One region of the Paenibacillus sp. FSL K6-2859 genome, then DNA from elsewhere that is predicted to be linked to it. Evidence: riboswitches for the same ligand, from Rfam matches in the RefSeq annotation. Region 1 holds a riboswitch; the other holds the start of a gene.
The links. A riboswitch is a leader RNA that binds a small molecule or an ion and turns the genes downstream of it on or off. The one in region 1 is predicted to bind glycine.
Positions count from the first base shown of each region.

Region 2: linked by a shared signal. The riboswitch ahead of gcvT (glycine cleavage system aminomethyltransferase GcvT) and the one ahead of MHB64_RS30220 (amino acid permease) in region 1 are both predicted to bind glycine.

Region 1 is NZ_JBBOYU010000001.1:6,787,768-6,790,958, forward strand. Features, by position in the region: gene MHB64_RS30215 (DHA2 family efflux MFS transporter permease subunit) at 1-667, shown strand, start outside; gene MHB64_RS30220 (amino acid permease) at 753-2,105, opposite strand; glycine riboswitch at 2,241-2,321, opposite strand; gene adhP (alcohol dehydrogenase AdhP) at 2,519-3,191, shown strand, end outside.
Region 2 is NZ_JBBOYU010000001.1:6,312,128-6,315,318, forward strand. Features, by position in the region: gene MHB64_RS28220 (flagellar motor protein MotB) at 1-501, shown strand, start outside; gene gcvH (glycine cleavage system protein GcvH) at 953-1,345, opposite strand; glycine riboswitch at 1,583-1,681, shown strand; gene gcvT (glycine cleavage system aminomethyltransferase GcvT) at 1,868-2,980, shown strand; gene gcvPA (aminomethyl-transferring glycine dehydrogenase subunit GcvPA) at 3,087-3,191, shown strand, end outside.

The sequences.
Region 1 (3,191 bases):
TACGCTGACATCTCTTATTAATGTATTAATCACCATGATGATGTACGCAGATATGATTCTATTGCCTATTTACCTGCAAAATGGCCGTGGTTTTACAGCATTTGATGCAGGACTACTCTTGTTGCCGGGGGCGCTCGTAAATGCGTTCATGTCGCCCGTCACCGGTAAATTATACGACCGTTTCGGTGCCAAACCGCTGTTCATCATTGGTCTGCTATTTATTATTCCATCTATGTGGGCGGTAACTGATCTATCTGAATCGACCACGTATATGTATCTAATGATTCGTACCATTGGCTTGCGAATTGGATTAAGCTTTATTACGATGCCACTCAATACAGCCGGACTAAATGCGTTGCCAAAACAACTAGGAACGCATGGCACAGCAGTGAACAATACCGTTCGCCAAATTGCCGGAGCCATCGGAACTGCTGTCGTAATTACGATTTACACTGTGCAGGCTACAAGTCATGCGGCCACAGTGATGCAGAGCAATCCCTCTACTACTCCTGAGATCCTTAAATCCCTTGCATCCATTCTTGGGGCAAGTGACGCCTATTACTTTATGATGATTTTATCCGTCGCCGCTTTTGTTATAACCTTATTTATGCCTATGAAAAGCAAGATCACGATTGAAAAGAAAGCAAACCTAGTTAACAAGGAATAACCTTGGTTGTAACTAGCAATTGCAGTATATGAAGAAAAGCCATTCCGTATAGGAATGGCTTTTTGTGTGAATCCCTCACTCAAGCTTAATTACTTTTCCCTTTTTTGCTTCTAATCGAATACAAGATGAATAATAAAATAAACCATAACGGAGTACACAATAAAGCCGGGCGTGTTTCTCCAGCGAACAGCATGATGATCAGTATTCCAGCGAACAAGGTTAAGACAATATAATTAATAGCCGGTGTGAACGGTGCTTTGAATTTGGATTTCGCCTGTAAGTCTGGCCGGGTTTTCTTATACTTAATATGGCAGATAAGAACAATGCCCCACACCCATATAAAACAAATGGCGCTAATCGTTGTCACGATTCCAAAAGCCTGCTCCGGAATAAGTTTACTCAAAAGAGCACCCACAGATATAACAATTGTAGAAATGAATAACGAGTTACCTGGGACATGGTTTTTATTCAGTTTGCCCAAATGAGGTGACGCCTGGTTATTTCTACTCAAATTATAGAGAATTCGGCTTGTCGAGAACATTCCACTATTACAAGCAGAAGCGGCTGAAGTTAATACGACAAAATTAATAATCCCTGCGGCAATTGGAATCCCTACTAAAGTAAAGGTTTTTACAAAAGGACTCTCTGCCGGGCTGAGCTCTGTCCAAGGGTTAATGCATAACAGGACGAAAAGCGCACCGACATAGAAAAATAGAATCCGTAAAGGAATTTTATTAATCGCAGATGGGATATTTTTCTCCGGATCCGCTGTTTCCGCTGCCGACACCCCGACCAATTCTACACCCACGTAAGCAAATACAACCATTTGAAAAGAAAATAAGAAGCCTGATATGCCGTTCGGAAAAAAGCCCCCATACTCCCATAGGTTTCGTATCGTCACCGATCCTGCATCCGTCTTAAATCCAATGATCAGTAAAATGACCCCAAGACCAATCAAGGCGAGAATCGTAATTACCTTAATTAAAGCAAACCAAAATTCGAGTTCCCCAAAGCTCTTTACAGTTAATAGATTAAGTCCTAATAACACGACTAGACAGGCGATGGCAGGAACCCACTGCGGGATATCAAACCAGTACTGTACATATACGCCAACAGCAATGACATCAGCCATAGCCGTCATAATCCAGCAAAACCAATAGGTCCAACCAGTAATGAATGCGACCCGTGATCCAAGGTAGTCTTCAGCAATATCCGTAAACGATTGATAGCCCGCTTTAGATAATAGGAGTTCTCCCAGTGCTCTCATCACAAAAAACACAGCAATACCCACGATTAAATACGTGATCATAATGGATGGGCCTGCCTTCTCTATCGCCTTACCTGATCCCAAAAATAATCCTGTACCAATGGTGCCGCCAATAGCAATAAGTTGAACATGCCGATTAGCCAACTCTCTCTTTAATTCTGGTTGTGCCATACCTAGTTCCCCCTTGTGAGTACAATAAATTAGAATAAAAAAAAGAGAGATTGGATGTCATCCAATCTCCCAGATCGTAAGAATATCAAATAATATTTGCCCTGCTGATAGCGATCAGCATGACAAATACATATTCAGTACTCTTCTGTCCTTTTGCCTGAGATTGTGAACCCTTCGGCGCCGCGGAATTTCCGCAGTCTCTCCAGAAGCTGCTCCAGCTAAAGTGTAATCCTTAGCCATCATAGCTCGTGAATTATGAAGTTGATAAAGCGGTAACGCAGTAAAGCTGTTCTGATATTCTAACATATTACTTGTGATGTGAGTGTTAATCAGTGATAAAAGTCTCAAGAATTTAAAGTTAGCCTCATGAACATACTACTTTTTGAAAAGCAAAAAACTAAAGGAGTATGCTAATGAAAGCCGCTGTAGTAAAGAAATTCAAAGAAAAGTTAGAGCTACAAGACGTACCTAAACCAAAACCCGGACACAAAGAAATCCTTGTCCACATTCAGGCCTGCGGAGTGTGTCATACTGATTTGCATGCTGCTCATGGCGATTGGCCCGTCAAACCGAAACTCCCTCTTATTCCCGGACATGAAGGCGTTGGGATTATTGAAGAAATAGGTGAAGGAGTTACACACTTAAAGGTAGGAGACCGTGTAGGAATTCCATGGCTGTACTCAGCCTGCGGTCATTGTGAATATTGTCTTACTGGAAGAGAGACTCTTTGTCTGGATCAGCAAAATTCCGGATATTCCGTAGATGGCGGATATGCAGAATATTGTGTGGCAGCTGCCGATTATGTAGTTAAGGTTCCTGATAATCTAAGCTTCATCGAAGCGGCACCTTTATTTTGCGCAGGCGTTACTACCTATAAAGCTTTGAAAGTATCGGGTGTAAAGCCAGGTGAGTGGGTAGCCATTTTCGGCGTCGGAGGATTAGGGCATCTTGGTGTACAATATGCAAAAGTGATGGGAATGAACGTAGTGGCCATCGACACGTCGGATGAAAAGATGGAGCTTGCCAAACAACTTGGCGCAGACAAAACCGTAAACGCATTAAAAGAAGATGCGGCAGACTGGATTC
Region 2 (3,191 bases), 480 kb from region 1:
TCGGCACGTGAGCTCGCTTTTCGAGAACAAGAGACTAAACTTGCTGAATTAATGGGTGTGATCACCCACTATGTGGAGGAAAATAATCTCGGAGAACAAATTTTTGTTGCTGACAAACCTCAGGGGATAGAAATCACACTCAGTGATCGTTTTCTATTCGATATAGGTAAGGCAGACCTGAAATCACCAGCCTTCCCTGCTCTTCAGCAGTTATCTGGTTTATTCAAAGACATCGGCGCAAAGATTAGCATTGAAGGACATACCGATAATACGCCCGTATCCTCGGCTTCTCAATTTAACGACAACTGGGAGCTGTCTGGTGCTCGTGCGCTATCTGTACTTCGCTTTTTTCTAGACCATGAAGGACTGAAGCCGGATACTTTTCAATACGCAGGTTATGCTGACACCCAGCCCACCGCAGATAATACCACGATAGCAGGTAAGCAGAAGAACCGCCGTGTAGAGATCATTGTGCTGCGGCAGCTTCAAGAGGGTGAATAAAATATTGATTGTACTCAGAGCTAGATATAGTAGTTAGTGCGGGTGCGAATCTGCTATCAACATACTAAAATGGACTTGCCACTATTAATTACGGAAATACTCCCTGATTATCCGCGTGATCTCTTGTTCAGGCGCAAGATTAGAGAATTCCTCCCTGATTAATCCCCTATTTAGTCAAAAATAGCGGTTTCACCGGAATTTTCAGGGAGAAATCCCCTAAAAATCTTTGTGTCACGCTATATTCGTCTAAATTAAGGGAGGTTTTCCCTAATTCCACAACAGCAGATTCGCTTTTAAATAAAATCAAATAATTCCGAGCCGTCCCAGGGTATGACGCAAAAATCCCCACCCACCTCTAAATAAAAATACCAAACAGCAAGTCCCCAAAAACAGAAACTTGCTGCTACAAATATCACTCGCGATAAAATTAATATACTGTGAAAAATCCCAATTACTCTCCTACCAATGCACGATATCCGGCTGCATCCAGCAGACCTTTTACAGCATCAGCATACTCTCCGTCCACTTCAATTTCAAAAATCCAACCCTCGCCATACGGCTTATCGTTGATCAGCTCCGGACTAGCCTCTAAACCGTCATTAATCTTGGTAACCGTCCCCGAGACGGGTGAATATAATTCCGATACAGTCTTAACGGATTCGATACTGCCTACGCTGTCACCGGCTGAAATGGCCGAGCCCACTTCTGGAAATTCCACAAATACGATATCGCCTAACAAATGCTGAGCATGATCCGTAATCCCAATACGTACTACGCGTCCTTCCACTTGCTGTGCCCACTCATGCTCTTCGCTGTAAAGAAGGTGATCTAAAACTTCACTCATTTCAAGCCGCCTCATTTCCAAATTGGAATTCTAAATTTAGTTATAGCCTAAGTGATCCCAGAGCAGAATGTCAATATTACTAACAGTAAAATAAATTTGTCGTTTTTTTGACTTTTTCTTGTTGACAGCGCCCTCCTATACCCGTTTAATGGAGACATACAAGAAGAAACGACGTTGTCGTCTTTTTTATAGACGATAACCGTTTCTCGGAGAAATATAAAACAAATACAGTTGCGGATGATGGCATAGGGAGAGACTGTCTCACTTGAAGACGGCGCCGAAGGAGTAAGCCCTAACAGGGGTGAATCTCTCAGGCAAAAGGACCTTTGTCGGACGTACCTCTGGAGAGCATCAGACGCGGGGCTGAGTGCGTCAGGTCACCAACGGGGAAACTTGCAGGTTCGTTACGGCAGGGTAACTCTCAGGTACAAAGGACAGAGCAGAAAGCGATTAGTGCATTTATGCATGATTGCTTCTGCCTGTCCTTTTTTTCGTATGTAATCAGACTAGGGGAGTGACAATATGGATGCTTTGAAAAGAACACCTTTTTACGATCTCTATTCCGCTTACACGGAGTCCAGGTGCATTGATTTTGGCGGCTGGGAGCTGCCAGTACAGTTTACAGGTATCGTGAAGGAGCATGAAGCTGTTCGCCAGCAGGCTGGACTGTTCGATGTATCGCATATGGGTGAATTCATGGTGATCGGGAGCGGTGCTGAAGCCTTTTTACAAAAAATGACGACCAACGATGTCAGCCGCCTGACCGATGGTGCGGCACAATATACGCTGCTCTGTTATCCAAACGGCGGTGTGGTCGACGATTTGCTCGTGTACCGAATAAGTGAAGACCGTTATATGCTTGTCGTAAATGCCTCCAACATCGATAAGGACTTCCAGTGGCTGCAAGAGCATCTGACCTCTGAATTCGGTGAAGTCACACTCACTAATGTCTCTGACGAGACGCTTTTGCTTGCCTTGCAAGGCCCGTTGGCAGAGACCATACTCGCGAAAGTTACTGATGCTCCGATCTCAGAACTCAAGCCTTTCCACTTCATCGAACGCGCAACCGTCTGCGGTGTAGAAGTACTGATCTCCCGTACGGGTTACACCGGCGAAGATGGCTTCGAGATCTACGCTCCGCTGGATGGGGCAGCAACGTTATGGAACGGCCTACTCGCAGCTGGCACTCCTCACGGATTAACACCTGCTGGACTGGGCGCCCGTGATACGCTGCGTTTTGAAGCAAAATTGCCGCTGTACGGTCAGGAGCTGTCAGCTGACATCACCCCTCTTGAAGCTGGAGTACAGTTCTTTGTGAAGCTGGACAAAGCGGACTTTATCGGTCGCGATGCGCTAGTGCAGCAAAAAGAAGCCGGTCTACCCCGACGTCTGGTCGGCTTAGAAATGATTGACCGGGGCATTCCGCGCTCCCATTACCCAGTCTATGCGAACGGCGTTAAAATCGGAGAGGTCACAACCGGAACCCAATCACCAACGCTGAAACGCAATCTGGGATTAGCTTTGCTTGATACAGCTTACAGTGAAATAGGCACAGAGGTATTCGTAGAGATACGCGGCAAGCAGCTTAAGGCTGTCGTGATTAAAGCCCCTTTTTACAAGTATAAACGCCTTTAGCGTCCATATTGGGACGGTTAGCTTTTAAGCGAGAAATAGAAGGATAAAGTATAGCGTGAAAATTGTACTTTCTTATATTTTAAAAAAGCCAAGGAGTGAAACCTTAATGAAGCACCGTTATCTGCCCATGACAGCACAGGACCGCGTAGAGATGATGGAAACCGTCGGGATTCAGTCCATAGATGAGCTGTTCTCCGATATTCCTGAAGCC